2 regions of the Clostridium kluyveri DSM 555 genome follow, and region 1 is predicted to be linked to the other one. Evidence: a T-box and tRNA genes for the amino acid it is inferred to sense, from the RefSeq annotation. Region 1 holds a T-box; the other holds one or more tRNA genes.
The links. The T-box of region 1 lies ahead of metG (methionine--tRNA ligase). A T-box ahead of a tRNA ligase gene usually reads a tRNA of that ligase, here a tRNA-Met.

Region 1 (11,173 bases):
TATCCATATCCTTCTATATAAAGTTTGGTACCAAGTGGTATAACTCTAGGATCAACTGCTACAGAGCTGTAGCTTCCACTATTTCTCCTAGCCACAGTTCCTGAAGCTGTTATACCAAAGTCTGGATGCCCAGGCCCCTTGCCTGTACTTTCATAATCTGCAGTATATGCAGTTGCTTTCATCTGCAAGAATTTGGCATAACTAAGGTTTCCTCCTCTAGAAAAGGTATAATCACTATTTAATGTTCCTACTGCTATTATTTTCTGTACTGGTTCTTTCTTTACGATTTCACTTATAACTTTTCTAGAGACTTCTTTACCATCCTCATATACTATTCTGGTAATAGTTTGTTTCTCTCCATTTTGCCCCTCTTGTAAAACTTTTTTAGCTCCGCTTTCAACTTCACCATCATTTTTTATAACTATATCATAGTTTATATTTGTAATCTCTTTTATGTCTTTAGTTTTTACCCTAGTCACTACTACTTTTAATCCTTTTTTAATTGCATAATTTCTAGATGGATATACTTTATCAAGATTTGAAAGTTGAATTTTTTCTGCTTGCAACATATTTTCCACATTATGTTCAGCAGACTTTATATCTAATTTTTTACCATCCACTTTTACTTCAATTAATACTGCCCTTGTAATTAATAATTTACCTTTATCTTTAACTCTACTATCTAGACTAGGTTTTACTTTATCCTTTGATCCCAATTTAATTCCATTATTATCCAAAACATCTTTGTAAGTACCACCAAAGGTAGTAACTTTCTTGTCACTGCCATCTATTGAGATAGTTATAGTTTTTATCATATTAAATATTGTTAAACTTATAACTACTAAACTTATTGTTAAACCTATAACTATAATAGATTCTATCTTAGGACCATCGGAAAAATATTTATTTAAGTAAGTTTTAAACCTTTCCACCATAAAAATACCTCCTCTGGGCAAGAGCGACATACCTCATTATAAACGGATCTTAAATTTATGTCAAATATCGCCCAGGATAAACTGTAAAAAAATTCTAAATGCAGCTTTGTGCATAAACTATAAATAAAAAATATTTATTTATGATACCAGTATTATTAGTTAATAAAGTATAAATTTATACCTGAATTTAGGTAAATATATAATTTATGCTTAATTACAAAACTAAATTATATTTTTAAATTACAATTTATGTTATTTTTAGGTGGTATTATTGTGATTTTATTACATCTTATGCTATAAATATATTTTAAATTACTTATGAGATAACTAATGGATATAATTATAGTATATTCATATTTATAAATATTATGTTAGATTAAGAAGATGTTTAATATTGGCAATTGTTATTTTACTTACTTCCTCTTTTGTAATCCCTTTTATCTCAGCTATTTTTGATATGATAAACTCTATATATTCTGATCTATTTCTCTTTCCCCTGAAAGGTACCGGAGCCATATAAGGACAATCAGTTTCTACCAAGATTCTATCCATAGGTATTTCTCTTGCTACATCTAGTGATTTTTTTGCGTTTTTAAAAGTTATTACTCCTGTAAATCCTATATAATAACCAAGCTTTATACATTCTTTTGCATACTCTACACTTCCTGAAAAACAGTGTATTTCTCCAATAACGCCCTTAAATTGTTTTATTATATCTAAAATATCTTTATGTGCTTCTCTATCGTGTATAATTACAGGAAGGTTTAGTTCCCTCGCTAATTCCATTTGTCTTATAAATACAGATTTTTGTACTTCTTTAGGTGGATTTTCTTTATAATAATAATCAAGTCCTATTTCTCCAATAGCCTTTACTTTTTCGTTTTGAGACATAATTTTTAACTCATCTTCCGTGCTGCTGTCAAATTTATCTGCATATTCCGGGTGTATGCCTACCGCTGCATAAAATATATCATGTTTATTTGCCAATTTAACAGAAGTTCTAGCACCTTCTATGGAAGAACCGCAATTTAATACCCCTATTATATTATTTTTTTTCAATTCATTTATCAATATATTCCTATCATTGTCAAATTGTTCATCATCATAATGTGCATGAGCATCGAATATATTCAACTTCGTATTTCCTCCTTATCTTTTTTAAAATCAAATTCTTCCTAAATTCAGATGGAGGAAATCATCCACCACCTAAATCTAAAAATCACTTAATTGGACTTAGAAATCCTATGTTTACATCAGAAATTACTTAAATATATTTTATTTTACTATACTCCCAGTAGGAAGCCCTTCTTGAATAGATACCGTAAATAATTTACTGTCATCATTTGAAGCTGCACATAATATCATTCCTTCTGAGAGCTCTCCTTTTAATCTTACTGGCTTTAAATTTGCTACAACCACTACATACTTTCCTAAAAGTTCTTCTGGCTTGTAATATTTAGATATACCTGATACTACCTGCCTTTTTTCCTGACCTAATTCAAGCTGCAGTTTAAGTAACTTTTTAGAGCCTTTTATGGCCTCACATTCCAATACTCTTGCAACTCTAAGATCTACTTTTTCAAAGTCATCTATAGATATCTCTTCTTTTATAGGTTCTACTTTAAAGTTCTTCAGGGCACTTTTTTCTTCTTTTAGACTATTTAACTCTTCTATCTTCTTATCCACATCTATTCTAGGGAATAATATATCTCCTTTATTTACTTTAGTTCCTGACCTAGTTCCATCAAAAGAAGCTATGCTGTCCCATGATGTAACCTCTACATTAAGCTGTTTATAGATTTTTTCACTGGTTTCAGGAAGAAATGCCGAAAGACATACAGATATTATTCTTAATGATTCTGATAGATTATAAAGTACCGTTCCCAATCTATCCTTTTTACTTTCATCTTTGGCTAATATCCATGGAGTAGTCTCATCTATATACTTATTGGTTCTTGATACAAGTTCCCATATGCTATCTAAGGCCTCTGGTATTCTTAAATGGTTCATATGTTTTTCTATTTTTATAGGTATATCTAAAGCTAAACCTATAAGTTCATCATCTATATCTTCTTTTTCTTTTGGCGCTGGCATAATGCCATCAAAATATTTTTCTATCATAGTACAAGTTCTTGATAATAAATTTCCTAAATCATTAGCTAAATCCGAATTAATTTTCTTTATAAATATCTCATTATTAAATAACCCATCAGCACCAAAAGGAATTTCCCTAAGTAGATAATATCTAACTGCATCTGTTCCAAAATGATTTACTAAAACTACAGGATCTACTACATTTCCTTTAGATTTTGACATTTTTCCTCCATCTACTAGAAGCCAACCGTGTCCAAATACTTTTTCGGGGATTTCTTCCCCTAAAGCCATAAGCATTATAGGCCAGTAAATCGTATGAAACCTCAATATATCTTTACCTACTAAATGTACATTTGCCGGCCAGTATTTTTTATATAACTTGTCATCTTCACTGCCATAACCTAGTGCTGTTATATAATTTGCAAGTGCATCTATCCATACGTATATTACATGCTTGTTATCAAAAGTCACAGGTATTCCCCAGTCAAAAGAAGTTCTTGAAACACAAAGATCCTGAAGCCCTGGTTTCAAAAAATTATTTAACATTTCATTTTTTCGAGACTCAGGTTGTATAAAATCAGGATGAGTTTCAATATGTTTTATAAGAGCAGGTGCATATTTTGACATTTTAAAGAAATAAGCTTCCTCTTTAGCTTTTTCAACCGTTCTACCACAATCAGGACATTTTCCATCTATCAATTGAGTTTCAGTCCAAAATGACTCACAGGGTGTGCAATACCACCCTTCGTAATTTCCCTTGTATATATCTCCTTGATCATATAATTTTTTAAATATTTTCTGAACTGCTGCTATATGATATTTTTCTGTAGTTCTTATAAATTTATCATAATTTATATTCATTATTTTCCATAAATCTTTAATCCCTGCTACTATTTCATCTACATACTCTTTAGGAGGAACTCCTTTAGCCTCTGCCAATCTTTGAATCTTTTGTCCATGTTCATCTGTACCCGTTAAAAGCATTACATCATAACCTGTAATTCTTTTAAATCTAGCAAGAGCATCTGCTGCAACGGTAGTATATGTATTACCTATATGAAGATTTGCCGATGGATAATAAATAGGCGTAGTAATGTAATATGTTCCTTTGGTCATGTTTATATCTCTCCTTCTCTTGTAATTTATATTAAAAATAAAAAACCTCTATATGAAAACTTTTTTCATATAGAGGCATAAAATACGCTTTACCACTCTATTTCATCTTTATCTCACAATAAAGACCTCTATAAGTAACTAACATTACTTTTCAATATAACGGTTGCTGCCGTACCATCCTAATTACTAATTCTACTATTTCAAATGGTATACTCCAGAGCCATATTCATAAATCATTTTGTTTCCGACTTTCACCAAATTGTCGGCTCTCTTTGAACAAAACCAATTTATTACTCTTTCCTTCATAGTATTTAACATTATAATATGTCATATACTTTTATGTGTCAATATTTTTTATTTCAAAAATTTCTTCATATTTTCTTCTTATATTTTTTAAGTCTTGCCAAAATAAAGGTTTTTTATTCTCATCTCTCAATATAGCAGAAGGATGAAAGGTAGCAGTTATATAAAATCCTTTTCTTTCAACCCATTTTCCTCTATCTCGTGTAATTCTCCAATCTTTACCCAATATACAGCCCATTGCAGTAGCTCCAAGACAAACTATTATTTTAGGTTTTATAAGTGCTACCTGATTTCTTAAATAAGGAAGACATGCTTTTTCCTCATCTTCATAAGGAGTTCTATTATTTTTAGGCCTACATTTGCAAATATTACATATATAATAATCCTTTTTCCTGTACAAATCCAGTGATTCAAGGGCCTTAGTCAAAAGTTTTCCTGCCTTTCCCACAAAAGGTAATCCAATTCTATCCTCATCTGCTCCGGGCGCTTCTCCTATAAACACTAAATCTGCTTTAGGATTTCCATCTCCAAAAACCATATTTATTCTACTATCACCTAAACCACATTTATTACAATTTATACATTGTTCATATAACTCTCTCCACTTTAACAACTTTAATCTCACCTCAAAGTACCATTATAAGTTATATTATACAACTAAAAACTTAAAATAAATACATCCTTTTTATATAAATATCTCATTAAAACATAATTTTAACTACTGTTACCGCCATTATTACTGATACCAAATCTGCCATTATGGCTGCCCAAAGAGCATGTCTTATTTTTTTTATGCCTACTGCTCCAAAATAAACTGTTAATGTATAAAATATAGTTTCTGTTGAACCCATAATTACAGAAGCTACTCTTCCTATATAACTATCAGTCCCAAAATTACTTAATATTTCACTAAATACACCAAGAGCGCCACTTCCAGATAAGGGTTTTATAAATACAAGAGGTACCACTTCTGCTGGAACACCTATAAAATTTACTATTGGTTTTATAAACCCTATAAAATAATCTAAAGCTTTAGATTCTCTAAATACCCCCACGGCTAACAACATGGCAAGCAAATATGGAAATATCTTAATACATATAAAAATGCCCTCTTTAGCCCCTTCTACAAAACAATCATATACTTTAACTTTTTTTATTATGCCATAAGTAACTATAGAAACTATAATTATAGGAATTATACTCTTTATTATGTAATTCAAAATTTTCCTCCTTTCATTTATCAAAAATATTTATCCATTATTTTACAGCATATTACTCCAACTATTGCCGCTATAGTAGTGGTAATCACAGCCGGTATTATTGTTTCTGCAGGATTTTTCGAACCCATGGCGGCTCTAATGGAAATAACTGTGGTAGGTAGAAATTGTATACATGCTGCATTTAATACCAGAAAAAGCACCATATCATCACTGGCTTCTTCTTTTTCATTATTTAAACGACTTAATTCTTTCATGGCTTTTATTCCAAAAGGAGTGGCTGCATTTGATAGCCCCATCATATTAGCAGTGATATTCATAACTATTGCTCCCATGGCTTTTTCATCTTTAGCAGCTTTTTTAAACAATAGTTTTAATATTGGTTTCATAAGCTTGGCTATTTTATATGTAAGCCCACTCTTTTCTGCTATTTTCATTATTCCACACCACAAACACATTATTCCCACAAGATTTATTATAAGCTTCACTGTTGAATCTGAAGAAGCTATAATAGATTTAGATATTTCCGCGCCTCTGCCACAGACAATTCCAAATATTATTCCAAAAGCCAAAATAAAAAACCATATAATATTAATCATAATTAACTCACTTTCTATCCTTAAAATTGTTATAAAAAATTATTTTACTTTTACATAGTTAATATATGATAGTTGCTATACATAAAATTCCTATTTAAAATATGTAAAATTTATATTGAAAATATTTTTTAAGAGTGTTAGTATTTTTGATATGATGTTTTTATCCAAATGCAGCAATCAGCTAATGCGCACTTGGATAAGTTCTTCTAAGATTCAGGTGAAAGCAGCATTTCTTATAATCAAACTTCACCTGAACCTAAGAATCACTTGATGGGAGGTCAAAAATGACATTTAAAGATATAATGAAATACATAGAAAGTGAATATTCAATTATAAATTATACTCCTTGTAAAGTATGCGGTGGCAATTATATAGTAAAATATTCAAATGAAATTTTAATTGATGATATTCCTTATGATATATGTCACTGTGTATGTTCAAGCTGCGGTTATGAAAAGATTTTTCAATTTTGTGCACCCTTTGTAAAAGAAACTCTCCCTGTGAATATAAGAGCTATATTAAATTAAAAACTTTAGTCTTAGAATAAATAAAAAATCACTATGAAACTTAATTATCTCATAGTGATTTTTATATTATTAAAATTTTATTTTAATTTAGGTATTTCAAATTTTAATGCAGTATTAGAATTTGAAGATATAGCCTTTATTCCATTTACTATATTTGGAATTTGTTTATATGCCCAAGCTATGTCTGTAGCATATTGATGCTCCCCTGGATCCTCAGGATTCCATCTCATCTTATAGAGTGTATCTTGATTTTTTTCAGGGTTATTTATATATTGGGATGCTATCCAGGCTGCTCCCCCTGAGAGAGCTTCTTCTGGAGTAAACCATCCTTCGGCATATGCTTTTTCAGTACCGTTAATTAGTGGGTTATCATCAGTAGCTCCTATACCGAAAAAGTTATATACTGGTTCTCCATATACATAATTATCACTATCATCAACAGCTCCTCCTGTAGCCAATTTTGAAGTTCCATATCCCGTCTCAAGCATTGCATGAGATACTAGATAGGCTACACTTATATTATTTTCTTTGGCTGCATCTAAAAATGCTTGTCCCATTCCTTCGAAAATTCCTTTCCCTTTTAAGTAACTATTTAAATCATCTACTGTAATTCCCTCTGAATATGTAAGTTTTAAAAATTGATATTTTCCATAGCCATCTAGAAAGTTATCTGGATTGACATAATACTTTATTTGATTTTTAGTTGCAGCATTATCCATTACATTAGTCTCCACAAAAACTGGCTTACAATACGAATTAAACTGTTTCTGTACCATATCATCTAAAGTTATACCGTATTCTACGTATTCATTATTATCATTATTAACACTACCAACACACCTAAAGTAATTTACTATATAGTTATCATAATCTGTATTTACATCCTTATGAGCTCCTGTTACTCCCTGTCTTTTTACATATATAATCACTTTATACTTTTCTCCATTAGTTCCTGAACTCAATGTACTCAATGCTGTTAATTTACCATCTACTGCAGTAGTATATCCTTTAGTAAGTTCTGTATATATTCCACTTTCCCCAGATTGTTTATTTACAAAAACCCTGTATTGAACATTTGATGTATCAGAGCTTACTAAAAATCCCTGATATTGAGACGATAGTAAAGGTGTATATTCAAATTTACTGGAAGTTATTTTAGGAAGTCCTGAATAACTTGTACCATCTGAATACTCATTTATTGTTGTAAATTCCAAACTTGCTGGACTGGATAGACTTTTGCCCGAAATTGATTGAAGTCCTGTTCCTATAACTAAATTATATGTCTCACCAGGATTATATCCTGATACTCTAGGACTTATTATTATAGTACTTAAATCACTTCCTTGAGTTATTACCACAGGTACCTCAACATTGTTTTTATCCATAACCTTTATATTAGTATTATTTACGGTAGTTGATTTCAATTCAATGTTAAATTTAACAGTCCACTCTTTATTAGTATTAATATCTACCCTAGGTTCCGTCAAAGAAGAATTTGCATATACCTTGAATTGAGAAAATGTTATAAAAAATAACACAACTAAAATAAAAGCTTTTACTCTCTTTTTCAAAACTACACCTCCTAAAATATAATTAAAAATTTTACTTAGTTTGAAACTTCATAATGACTATTTGTTAGCCTTCTTTTAAATTCATCCATGTTGTGATTATTACTCACATACACTCTATTTAGAGTATATAATCCCTGATCTTTATTGGACCATCCTCCTATGGTAGTAAAGGCCATGTTATATCCTGCTGATTTTACAGCTTTCAAAGTATTCTCATTCCATTTTCCATAGGGATATGCAATATATTTTACTTCTTTACCTAAAATCCTTTCTAAAAATTCTTTTGAATCTTTAAGAGTCTTTATTTGAGCATCATAATCCAAACTATTTAAATTATCGTGATTTACGGTATGACTTTCAATACCTATATTACAGCTGGACATTTCTTTTAATTCATTAGAAGTCAAAAAATCCTTTTCTTTGTCTATAGTACTTGTAATTACAAATATAGTAGCTCTAAAACCAAATTCCTTTAATATAGGAAAAGCATTTTCATAATTATCCTTATAACCATCATCAAAAGTTATAATTACAGATTTATTAGGTACTGGATTATTGTTCACTAAAAAATTATAAAATTCATCTAAACTAAGTGTAGTGTACTTATTATCCTTTAAGTATTGCATTTGCTGTCTAAATTTTTCTTTTGGAATTCTAAGCTCATTTCCCTTTTCATAATCTATAGAATGATAATATAATACAGGAATAGATTGTGAATTGTATATTAAATTACCTTCTATAGATTGATTGTCTTTATCTACAACTTGATTAGTATATTGTTTTTCCTTATGACTTTCAATCTGGTTAGAATTTAAGTTTTCAGTTACATCACTTTTTTTTTTCCACCTGTAATAAAAATGCAATTTTATAAATCACAAATATTCCAGACAAAATAAATAATATTATCATTAATTTAATTAAAATTTTCCCAATATTATTTTTCATTTTTTCACTTCCCTGTTAAAATATACTTAATATTTTATAAATTATACACATTATCCACAAACAGCTGTGGACAACTTCTTATTTTTATAATTACCATAACTTTTAAAATTTTATATACATATACACTATTGCTATAAAATCTTTATTTAATGTAGATTATACTAAAAAATTATTAATTTGTCTAAATTTAATTAAGTATACATAAAATACAGAGAGGAGAATATTTATTAACAGTCTCCACCTAAATATGAAAATATACTACTATTTTAAATAAATATATATTTATTTAAAATAGTAGTAACTAAATCACACCTATTACCATATAATATTAATACCCACACAGTTACAAAGCTCATATATTAGAACTAACATTTCCTCGTACAAAAAATATACCTTTTTATCTCAAAAAATTAAGAGGAATACCTTTCCTCTTAATTTCTTTAATTTACTAACTTTAAATAGGTTTTTTTAAAAATAATTTTTATATTTCTTATAATTTTATTAACATTTGTTTGAATTTATGCTATTATTTAAATAAGTAAATATTTTATGAAAGGTGGGGTTATTTATGAAAGATAACGTTACCAAAGTAGATTTTTCAAAAAATAAAAGAACTGAAAAAAGGACATTACTTATTTCAATAAAAAGATTTTTTATAGGTCTTTTCGGTTCTAAAAATACCAATAAAGAAGATAATAAAATAATTCCATATTCTCGTTATATATCCTAGGTGCTGATGACGCACCTTTTTTATTTCATATATATAAAATATACTAAGAATGGAGGATTTACTATGAGAGTAGGACTTGGCTATGACGTACATAAATTAGGTTATAATACGCCACTTATATTAGGTGGTGTAAACATCCCTTTTAACAAAGGATTGATTGGACATTCTGATGCGGATGTACTTGTTCATGCAATAATGGATGCCTTATTAGGGGCTTTATCTCTAGGAGATATAGGAAAACATTTTCCCCCTAGCGATATGAAATACAAAAATATATCTAGTCTCAAATTATTAAACTACGTATCAAATCTAATAAAAAGCAAAGGATATTCTATAGGCAATATAGATTCCACTATAATAGCTGAAGAACCCAAGTTATTTCCTTATATACCTGACATGAGATTAAATATAGCTAAAATCTTAAAAGTAAATACATCTATAATAAGCGTAAAAGCTACTACCGAAGAAGGTTTAGGATTTACAGGTAAAAAAGAAGGAATAGCTGCTCAAAGTATATGCTTATTATATAATAATTTAAAGCACTCTATAGATCTCTAATTTATTCTAACTTTACATATTGTTAAAAAACTTCCTTAATTATAAACTCTAATAAAAGCTACAAGGAAGTTTTTAACAATTTTATTTCTCTTCATAATTATTTACTATATTTTGAACTAACTTTTTAATTGCACTTGCCTGACAAATTAAAGACATAACCATGAAAAAAACCATTATTTTTTCTTCTTCATGAATTTTTAAATTCATACTTTTTACTATACTCTGAAATTTATTTTCATTAAAATATTCCTTTTCTATTAAGTTCTCAAAGCTATCTTGCTGCAAATCAGAAAATATTTTATATGCATTTTCCCATGATATTATATCATCTTCTCCATTATTTATTTCATTAAATGCTAACCTAAATACTTTTTTTATCTCCTCCGTAGTCAATATAGGCCTCATATAACTTAATAAAATGAGCTGAACTAAATGAACTTTGGTATAACCTCTTTTTTTTCCGTCCTCTGGTTTAGATATAACTTCATTTTTTATATAATTTTGCACTATATTATTAGTATATTTTTCTCCTTTAAATTTATCATTTAAATAATCTGTTACCTGAGATAAAAATAGAT
Region 2 (11,173 bases), 300 kb from region 1:
CTAAATCCATCATTTCCATTTTCATCTTTTTAACTATATAGTCCACCTGACCAATATATCCATATACTATACCAGATTGCATACTAGAAACCGTATTCTTTCCTATAATATTTTGTGGTCTTATTATCTCTACTCTTGGAAGTTTAGCTGCCATCTCAAAAAGAGCAGAAGAAGATATTTTTATGCCTGGACATATAGCTCCTCCTAAATAATCTCCTGCAGATGTAACTGCACAAAATGTAGTAGCTGTTCCAAAGTCTATAATAATTAGGGATCTATTATAGATTTCATGGGCAGCCACAGCATTTACTATCCTGTCAGCCCCTACTTCTCTTGGATTATCATATTTCACATTTATACCCGTTTTTACTCCTGGTCCCACTATAATAGGACTAACTTGAAAATATTTTATTATCATATGTTCTAATGAATACATAATAGTAGGAACTACTGAAGATATTATAGAACCAGTTATATCTTCCGGTTTTAATTTACTTTGAAGAAATAAATCTATTACCTGAACTCCGTATTCATCTGCTGTTCTTTTAGAGTCTGTAGATAATCTCCAAACTGATATAAGCTCCCTGTCATCATAAACCCCTAAAACAATATTAGTATTTCCAACATCTAAGACTAAAATCATTAAATATAACACCACCTTTGACTTGTTTATCAATATATACATAATTAAAGAGCAGATTTTCCACTGCCCCAAAACATTAATTTCTCTCAAATTAACAATTTAATTGTATCAATAAAATTTTATTTGTCAAGATTAAATAACAAGCTATACTTTATTGTATCTTCTTCATAAAATCCTCACTATTTACTATATATCTAGTATGAGATCCTTCTCCAATCTTTCCACTTTCATCCCAGGCCTCAACATAAAAAACTAATTTTTTCCCCTTAACTTCCTTTAGAGATGCTTCGCATCTAATCTTAGCCCCAACAGAAGATGCTTTAATATGTTTTATATTTATTTCTATCCCAACAGTGGTATATCCTGTAGGTAAATGAAGATCTACACTATTTTTAGATGTATTTTCCATAAGAGCTATCATAGCTGGTGTGGCAAATACATCTAAATTACCTGATCCTAATTTCTTAGCTGTATTATTATCAGTTACATGCATTTCCATAGTAGAGGTAATGCCTTCTTTTAAATTAAATTCCATCATAATCATCTCATTTCATTTAGATTTATAACAAAACACACATGTTTATTATATCACTGTTACTTGAATTTTAAAATTATAAAAATAAAATAAAAAACTCCGTGAAATGACACAGGGTTTTTTATATAATATACAAAATTAAGTTTGAGCGAATATTTCTTCAAATTCACTTGCTTCCAATTTTTCTTTTTCTAAAAGTCTTTCTGCCACAGCCTTAAGTCTATGCATATTTTCCGAAAGAAGTTTTTCAGCCTTATCATACCCTTCATCTATTAATTTTCTTATCTCCTTATCTATTTCAAAAGCCACTTCTTCACTAAAATTTCTTCCTTTTCCTAAATCTCTTCCTAAAAACACCTCATCATGACCTGAACCAAATGCAATAGGTCCCAAATCACTCATACCATAATCCATTACCATCTTTTTAGCTATAGTAGTTGCTCTGTCAATATCATTTTTAGCTCCTGTACTTATATCGCCTATAACCAATTTTTCTGCTACTCTGCCTCCAAGAAGTCCTACAATCTCATCTTTAAGCTTAGCTTTTGATGTATAGGCGCTATCTTTTTCTGGAAGATGCATTGTATATCCTCCTGCCATTCCCCTTGGTATTATACTTATTTCATGTACAGGGTCAGAATTAGGTAACAACTTCATTACCACTGCATGACCTGCTTCATGGTAAGCTGTAAGCTTTCTATCTTCCTCATCAATCACTCTACTTCTTTTTTCAGGACCTGCTATTACTCTAGTTACCGCTTCCTCCAATTCATTCATGCCTATTAAATTCTTATTATTTCTAACTGCCAAAAGTGCAGATTCATTCATAAGATTTTCTAAATCCGCACCTGTGAACCCAGGTGTTCTCTTAGCCAGAACATCTAACTTTACTTCATCTGCTAAATGTTTGTTCCTGGAATGAACTTTAAGAATTTCTTCTCTGCCTTTAATATCAGGTGCTCCTACAAGTATTCGTCTATCAAATCTTCCTGGTCTTAAAAGTGCAGGATCTAATATATCAGGTCTATTTGTTGCAGCTATCATAATTATTCCTTCATTAGCTCCAAATCCATCCATTTCAACTAAGAGTTGATTCAATGTTTGTTCCCTTTCATCATGTCCTCCACCAAGTCCTGCTCCTCTTTGTCTTCCAACTGCATCTATCTCATCTATAAATACTATACATGGAGAATTTTTCTTCGCCTGATCGAACAAATCCCTTACCCTTGAAGCTCCTACACCAACAAACATTTCAACAAAATCCGAACCTGATATGCTAAAAAATGGCACTCCTGCTTCACCAGATATAGCTTTAGCTAAAAGTGTCTTACCAGTTCCCGGAGGCCCCACAAGTAAAACCCCCTTAGGAATTCTAGCTCCCATCTCTATATATTTTTTAGGTTGTTTCAAAAAATCCACTATTTCTGCTAATTCTTCTTTTTCTTCATCTGCCCCAGCTACATCTGCAAAAGTTACCTTCTTTTTATCTGGTGTAGCCATTTTAGCTCTACTCTTACCAAAATTCATAACATTTCGATTTCCTCCGCCGCCTTGAGATTGCTGCATAAACATAAACCAAAATGCTACAAGCATAAGTATTAAAAGAATTGTTGGCAAATACTGTACCCACATAGGTATTGTAGCGGGTTTAAGATATATTTCTTGAACTTCTCCCTCTTTAGGGTGTTCACCTATAAATTGAAATAATCTTTCAGATGGAACTACTGTTTCATATGCTGTTCCATTTTTCAAACTACCTTGAACTGTCATTTTATCTTCTCTAAGCTGAAAATTTTTAATATCATTACTTAACCAATATTTTTGGAAATCACTAAAACTAATGGCTGTTGAATTTTCATTGGTTCTTACCAACCACAATGCTGAAAGAATCACTAATATAAAAACTATAACCCAGGCCGTTGCACTTGAAAATTTTTTCATTAAAGGCCCCCCTCTCTTTCTAGTTTTATACTGTAAAATTGTATCATAAGTAAAATTCCTTTACAATAAGTTTTAATACTAATTATTTGTAAATTTCCTCTTTTAATATACCAATATAAGGAAAATTCCTGTACTTTTCTGCATAATCCAATCCATATCCCACCAAAAAATAATCTGGAACCTCAAATCCTATGTACTTGGCTTCAACTTTAACTTTTCTTCTTTCAGGTTTATTTAAAAGGCACGCTATTTCTATACTCTTAGCTTTCCTGCCTTTCAAATATTCAATCAGATAAGACAAAGTAGTACCTGAATCTATAATATCTTCTACTATCAATATATATTTATCCTCTATTTCAAAATCTAAATCTTTTAATATCCTAACAACTCCTGAACTCTTTGTAGAACTTCCATAACTTGAAACCGCCATAAAATCCATGCTACATGGAATAGTTATTTCTCTAAGCAAATCCGCCATAAAAGGAACTGAGCCTTTTAATATGCCTACAAGCATTAACTCCTTTCCTTCATAATCTTTACTTATCTTTTTCCCTATTTGTTTTACTTTTTTCCTAATTTCACTTTTGTTAATTAATATCTCCTTAATGTCGTCACTCATATCACTCATAATGTTATAGTTCCTCGCTTTCAAACTTTATAGCCAAAATATTCTTAGTGTTTTTATCTACCTTAAAAAGTTCACTTATTCTATATCCAACAATCCATCCGATGTTATCTCCAAAACATATTAGGGGAATTTTATCCCTCTTATCTTTAGATATCTTTAAATCTATAAATAAACTCTTTAATTTCTTATTTCCAATCATTCCAAGCGGTATAAATCTATCTCCCTTCCTTCTGTTCCTTAATATAATACTCCCTTTTATTTTATCATAATCAAAATACTGAATAAATCTATCTTTTTTATAATATGCATATTCTTTTAATTCAATTAAATCTATATAAATTTTAGACTTAATATCAGTAATATTGTTAAATCCCATTTGTAATACATACTGTACCTCACAATTTTTCATACATTCTTTTATATATTTTTTTATTATTATATTTCCATAATCATTTAATGCCAACAAATTGTGAGGTAACATTATTTCTTTACCTGTAGAACACTTTTGAACATTTATTATACTGAAAATGTGGATTTTTTCAATATCTTTTAAATTTCCTTCCACAACTTCCAGGGACATCCTGATTATTCTAACTAATACAGCTTTATCCTCTAGAAATGCCTCTTTAAATATTATAACCTTTTGTGCTTTTATTTCACAATATTTTTTAAATTTTTCCCGAGAAATATAATTCAAATAATCATTATCTATTTTTATTATATCAGAAAGCCTATTTAACACCGCAACTATATCTCTATTAAAATTATTTTGTATATAAGGTATAAGCTCTAATCTTATTTTATTCCTTGAATATATGGTTTCCAAATTAGTCTTATCAATTCTGGGATGAAGATTATTATTATCACAATATTTTTCAATTTCATCTCTGGTAATACGTATTAAAGGCCTTACAAAAACATTATCTCTCACAGGATTTATACCAGTTAAACCCTGTAGACCCGCTCCCCTCATAATTCTCATTAAAACAGTTTCTGCCTGATCATTAGCATTATGAGCTATAGCTATTTTCTCAGCTTTTAATTTTTTCTTTAATTCTTCAAAAAATTTATATCTTACTTCTCTTCCTGCACTTTCACAGGATATTCTTTTTTCTTTGGCAATATAATTTACATCTGTTTTTAAACTTTTAAATTCAACAGATAAACTCTCACAAAATTTTTTTACATACTCCTCGTCCTTATCCCCTTCTTCTCCCCTTAAACAATGATTTACATGAGCTGCATATAAAGTTATATCTAATCTGTTTTGCAGAACATATAACATATGTAATAAACATATGGAATCAGGCCCTCCTGACACAGCTACTATTACCTTATCACCTCTATTAAACATTTTATTTTCTTCTATAGTACTAAGTACATTTTCTATCAACAACCACACTTCCCTAACCCTATTTAATCTTTACAGCATAAGTGTATCTACTGTAAAAAATTATCATCTCATTTATTATCATAGTTAACATTCATTTAACAACCCAATTATAACATAAACATAATACTTTTTAACCTGCATTAACATAAATCTATATTTTGAACTACCTATAGAATACTTTAATAAAGAGTATACACTTTTTCCACTATTACTGTCATATCATCTTTTACCTTTCCTCCAGATAATTCTTTGGATTTATCCATAATTTTCTCACACATGTCCTTAGGCTCAGTACAATCTAACTTCCTTAAAAATTCTATCATCCATATAAAATTACCTGCTGATTCACTATTATAGTCGATTACACCATCACTGACCATTATTATAAAATCCCCATTCATTACAGATTTGTTTATTATATCTATATCGGGCTTATCTAATATACCTATAGGGAGTGTCTTTGATTTTATTACCAGAATATCTTCTCCTCTCTTTATAAAACTAGCTGTAGCTCCAACTTTCATAAAATCTATTTCTCCTTTATACAAATTTATACTGCTCAAATCTAATGTAGAAAATTTTTCATCTTCAGTAAATTTAATCCCCATAATAGAGTTAACTGTATTAATAGCAGTCATCTTATTAAAACCTGACTTTGCAAATTTCTCTATAAGTTCAACGGCAGCACTGCTCTCTTCTCCAGCCTGAGGACCAGAACCCATTCCATCACTTATAATTGTCATATAGGTACCATCTGGTAGTTTACAAAAACTATAGCTATCCCCATTATACTTTTCTCCATGTTTACATTGGCTAATCACATGAGTGACAATGTGGTACTTTGGAGTTTCTTCAAAAGTTACACTACAGCTATTCGCTGAAAAATTTATATCACAACTATCTTTACTTAAGGCCATAAGTTTCCCAGTTACATTATTAATTAAAGGTAATATTTTCTTTACACAATCTTGTTTTCCTCCGCAGACTTCCATAGATAAATTTATAACTAGATGTTCATTTTTATCCTTAAAACAAAATACATCCTTGTACTTTATATTATTTTTGTTTAAGAGCCTCCGTATATTATTTTCTACTGATGTATTAAACCTCACATCTAAGTTTAAATCCTGTACTATCTCACCTACAGTTTTTCCCATATTGCCTATTTGATATGCCAATAGCTCCCTACATTCACTTAATCTACTCTTCCACATCTCGTCTACAATATAATTATTTACAATCTCTTTAGTATTCTTTAAAAGCAAAGTTCTTCTGGTACATTTTTTTTGCAGTTCCTCTGGAATAAACTTTTTATTTTCCTGATAATTCTGTATTAATTCTAAAAATGCATTATAAGTATAAAAAGTTTCTCTCTTCCAGCACATATTATTCATATCACAATTTGAACAAACTCTGTCTGCTAAATTTTCTATAAGTGCGCTACTCTTAGTTTTCATAGTAAGCTTATTATTACTAGCCAGCCTTGAAAGAACAGAGGATATATCATTAAGTACATGAGAAAAACTATCAAGCCTATGCATAAAAATAGATTTAATTTTATCCGCATAATTCTCCTTTAAATGCTCTTGTTTCTTTTGCCAATCTAATTCTAATTCTACTTTTCTATATATACTCTGTGGTATTCCAAAATATATAATACAGCTTATAAGTACCTCTATTATTTTAAACTGGGAGCCTATATTAGAATACATCTTTAATACAGCAAATCCTATGATATAACCTGCACCACTCATCCATTTACCTGTTTCTCTAAACAAGCCTGATATAAGTCCACATAACCCATAGACTGAAACATAGGTCATCATATCATTAGATGTCACTCCTATTATTGTACCCATAGCTACACCACCTGCAGCACCCGAAGCACTTCCTTTTACATAACCTAATATAAGTATAAAAGTCAATGCTACTACATTTCTAATAGATACGCCTTGAATAGCCGTTCCCCAAGTACCCGCTATAATTAATGAAGTAGTTATAGACATGCTAATTATTTCTTCACTACTATAAAGATGTCTAGTCTTTAGTTGATTAAAACATATTATAGAATAATTAATAATAAAATATAATGGGAATATACACATAATTTCAAACATAGAATTTAAAATAGCCACCCCAGGTGAAAGATTAATTGCAAAAAATTTATAAGCAGAAAACTCTAAAAAAGTAATAACAAAAAATAAAATTAACTTTTTAACCTTAGTACTATTTTTTAATATATAATTTAGAGTTACTAATGTAACAGTCACTATACAATAAGAAGGAAGATATTTTATATTTCCATATATTGAAATATATCCGAGTAATGTACCAATTCCTGTTACTAATGCAGGTTTTCTTTTTTCACATAAAGCCATAGATATAAAAAAAGCTATGCCAAAAGGAGCCATAAGATTTACCATCATGACCCTAGATACTAAAAATCCACATAAGAAATAAAATATTAATTTTACTATATTTCTCATTTGTTCAAATTTACGCTTTTTTTCTTCTCCCTTTAACTTTTCCGTTCTTTGATAAGTAACAACCTCTACTCCATATTGCATTATTATACCACCCACCTTATAAAATTACTGTTATTAATTATACCAGTAATGAATGGAAATAAATGTCATAACATGAAATAATAGTATATTTTTTTTAGGACAATAATGTCCAAGTTTCTTATCAATTTTCACTTTGATGTAAATATATATAAAAGTTATATTTATATTTTTCATGTAAGACCCATAAAATTCAAAATATTTTAAATATATGACTCAAATACTATATAATCATAAAAAGCTTGCAAAAATTTGCAAGCTACTGGTAGCGGAAATAGGAATCGAACCTACGACACTTCGGGTATGAACCGAATGCTCTAGCCAACTGAGCTATTCCGCCCTATATACAATTTGGTTGCGGGGGAAGGACTTGAACCTACGACCTTCGGGTTATGAGCCCGACGAGCTACCAACTGCTCCACCCCGCGCTATTTTGGTGCTGAAGACCGGAATCGAACCGGTACGGGTTTTAAAGCCCGCAGGATTTTAAGTCCTGTGCGTCTGCCTGTTCCGCCACTCCAGCAAATTTAAAATGGTAGCGGAAATAGGAATTGAACCTACGACACTTCGGGTATGAACCGAATGCTCTAGCCAACTGAGCTATTCCGCCTTGTATAATTTTGGTTGCGGGGGAAGGACTTGAACCTACGACCTTCGGGTTATGAGCCCGACGAGCTACCAACTGCTCCACCCCGCGCTATCTTGGTGCTGAAGACCGGAATCGAACCGGTACGGGTTTTAAAGCCCGCAGGATTTTAAGTCCTGTGCGTCTGCCTGTTCCGCCACTCCAGCAACAAAGTCTCAATTTGACGACATAAGTTATTATATATGATAAATATTTTATTGTCAACCATTTTATGAAACTTTTTAATCTCACAAAATAATAAAGAGGCACCTCGCCTCTTTAACCTACTTTACTAATAATTAGATGATTTTTTGTACCCTTTGCCTTTTGAATCCTGATGTTTTTTAATATCTTGAAATCTCTCCTCGCTATCTTTTAAGAACTTAGATAGCCTATCTTCAAAACTACCTTGATTATTTCTGACTTTTTCTTTTTGCCAGTCTATTTCCTGAGGTCTCAAGCTTTTTTTATCCTTTTCTGCTTGTTTCATAGATAAACTTATCTTGCCATTATCATCAATAGAAATTATTTTAACTCTTATCTTATCTTTTTCTTTTAAATAATCTCTTATATTTTTAACATAGGTATCTGACACTTCAGATATGTGCACTAATCCTGTTTTACCATTAACGTCCACAAATGCTCCAAAACTGGTAATATTAATCACTGTACCTTCTAGTATGCTTCCTGCCTTTAAGGTCATATTAAAAAGACTCCTCCTTAAAAATAATACTATATAATATAATCTTTTTCTTCCCTTTCAGAGTGGGACTCCTTGGATCCTTCCCTGAAATCTTTTCTAGTTCCACAACAATTTATCCTCCATAATTTCTGTAGACACTTAAAATTCTACTTTTATTATTTATTATATATTGATGACTATTAATTATTTTTGTCTATTACAGGAGTTTCACCTTCATTAATAAGACCTAATTTTTCTCTAGCTAACTTTTCTATGTAAGCATCAGATGTAGACATCTTAACTTCATCCTGTAATTTTTGATTTTTTTGTTTCATCCTGATCTCTTCAACTTTTCTCTCAGTAATCTGTTTTTTTATATTATACATAGTAATCTGTTGACTTACAAAAATATATACCGCATATAGAATTATTAATAAAAAAAATATTTTTTTCCATTTAATTCTTACTTTCATTAAACAATCACCAATCTTCTATGATTTAAAATATCTATAGCATATACTTTTTTCAACAGACATTAATAATCTATTAACTACAAAACATCATATTTATATTGTAATTTGATTTTTCATTTTCTTCAAGTTAATTTTTATAATTTTTTTTATTTTTTCTTGCGATATTATAAATAACGTACTGAAATGGATAACATAATATGTTTATAATTATCCTAAAAATCCTTCCCCACACTTTAAATAGACTCTTGTGAAATTTTACAAATATACTACTGAAAAATTTCATATATATATATATGCCTACTGCTAATAATACATATGCATACATGCCCATATATGCATAATTAGTATAAAGTAAAAACACAAATACAATTATAGCTGTAAATATCCAAAACAGAGTATCTTCTATAAACATTATTATTCTACTTAGATTAGAGTATCCTCGTATTAACCTATAAAAATCAAATAATATTCCGGTTATTATTCCTGCCATAATACTAAATGCTATAAGTCGAATTTGCTCTTCTATTGATATAATCATAATAACCCTTTCCTAAATAACTATATCTTTATTATTTAAATATCTTTGATATTAGATTCTGTCTCTTTTTTCTGGGTTCACTGCTTGTATATACACAGGCATTTATAACTCCTATAATAACAACATCGCCATTTTGTACATCCAGCTTATTCATTTTCAGATCTTTTCCTTTTATATTGAGGGTTCCAAGATTAGTATTTAAAACTATTTGGTCTTCATTAAAACTGACTACTTCTATAATACCCGTTAAAATTAACTTCCTCCTACTTTCAAGACTCAGAAGACTCTTCTTATGTTCTATATTTATTTCTTTTTTCTCCATAAAACATCCCCTCCACATATAATAAATATATGTGAACTGAATAAATTATATTACCATATATTCTTAACCTGAAATTATTTCATACATATTTTGAACTTCTTCTTTTTTAACATGATTTTGAATATCCAGGATCTTTGCCTTTAAGGATCTATTTGCATATTTAATTTCTATTATATCTCCTTCTTTAACTTCTGTACTAGGTTTGGCCATTTTACCATTTATAGTAACTCGTCCGCCTTCACATGCTTCCTTTGCTATCGTTCTTCTCTTTATTATTCTGGATACCTTAAGATATTTATCCAATCTCATATTTAATCCTCCTGTTCTAATACTTATTTAGTTTGTTATATCATACATTTAAAAGGAAAAGCCCGGATTTTCATCCAGGCGTTTTGTATAAACTATACTATTTATTTACTTTATCCCTAAATTCCTTACCAGCCTTAAATACAGGAACTGTTGATTCTGGTATGTTTATTACTTCTTTAGTCCTTGGATTTCTTCCAACTCTTGCAGCTCTTTTTCTTGTTTCAAATGTTCCAAACCCTACTAATTGAACTTTCTCTCCTTTTTCTAATGTCTCCTCTACACTTTCTATGAATCCCTTTAAAGCTGCCTCTGCATCTTTTTTAGTTAACTTGGATTTTTCTGCTATACCAACAATTAATTCTGATTTATTCATCTTTTTACCTCCTCTTATTTTTATAGATAAAAGTACACAAATATACATACCTATACTATAAACGAAGCTTTGGCTATTCTTAAATTAAATTTTAAAATTAAAATTTAATTTAATCAACAAATGCAGGTTCACCCTTATATTTTATGA

Region 2: it encodes a tRNA-Met, which carries the amino acid that the T-box ahead of metG (methionine--tRNA ligase) is inferred to sense. The anticodon was not compared.

What each region holds. Positions count from the first base shown of each region.
Region 1 covers NC_009706.1:3,817,703-3,828,875, forward strand. Annotated here, with positions in the region: gene CKL_RS18330 (3D domain-containing protein) at 1-935, opposite strand, end outside; gene CKL_RS18335 (TatD family hydrolase) at 1,302-2,069, opposite strand; gene metG (methionine--tRNA ligase) at 2,211-4,175, opposite strand; T-box leader at 4,214-4,460, opposite strand; gene CKL_RS18345 (uracil-DNA glycosylase) at 4,483-5,061, opposite strand; gene CKL_RS18350 (spore maturation protein) at 5,150-5,668, opposite strand; gene CKL_RS18355 (nucleoside recognition domain-containing protein) at 5,689-6,264, opposite strand; gene CKL_RS18360 (hypothetical protein) at 6,549-6,791, shown strand; gene CKL_RS18365 (N-acetylglucosaminidase) at 6,869-8,362, opposite strand; gene CKL_RS18370 (polysaccharide deacetylase family protein) at 8,398-9,225, opposite strand; gene CKL_RS21055 (hypothetical protein) at 9,876-10,037, shown strand; gene ispF (2-C-methyl-D-erythritol 2,4-cyclodiphosphate synthase) at 10,101-10,595, shown strand; gene CKL_RS18380 (DUF1836 domain-containing protein) at 10,677-11,173, opposite strand, start outside.
Region 2 covers NC_009706.1:152,077-163,249, reverse strand. Annotated here, with positions in the region: gene CKL_RS00850 (type III pantothenate kinase) at 1-643, opposite strand, end outside; gene CKL_RS00845 (thioesterase family protein) at 795-1,178, opposite strand; gene ftsH (ATP-dependent zinc metalloprotease FtsH) at 1,317-3,119, opposite strand; gene hpt (hypoxanthine phosphoribosyltransferase) at 3,202-3,747, opposite strand; gene tilS (tRNA lysidine(34) synthetase TilS) at 3,752-5,140, opposite strand; gene spoIIE (stage II sporulation protein E) at 5,320-7,707, opposite strand; tRNA gene CKL_RS00820 (tRNA-Met) at 7,968-8,044, opposite strand; tRNA gene CKL_RS00815 (tRNA-Met) at 8,057-8,132, opposite strand; tRNA gene CKL_RS00810 (tRNA-Leu) at 8,139-8,227, opposite strand; tRNA gene CKL_RS00805 (tRNA-Met) at 8,238-8,314, opposite strand; tRNA gene CKL_RS00800 (tRNA-Met) at 8,326-8,401, opposite strand; tRNA gene CKL_RS00795 (tRNA-Leu) at 8,408-8,496, opposite strand; gene CKL_RS00790 (S1 domain-containing RNA-binding protein) at 8,622-9,032, opposite strand; gene CKL_RS00785 (FtsB family cell division protein) at 9,212-9,484, opposite strand; gene yabQ (spore cortex biosynthesis protein YabQ) at 9,612-10,022, opposite strand; gene yabP (sporulation protein YabP) at 10,054-10,344, opposite strand; gene CKL_RS00770 (RNA-binding S4 domain-containing protein) at 10,408-10,653, opposite strand; gene CKL_RS00765 (HU family DNA-binding protein) at 10,751-11,074, opposite strand.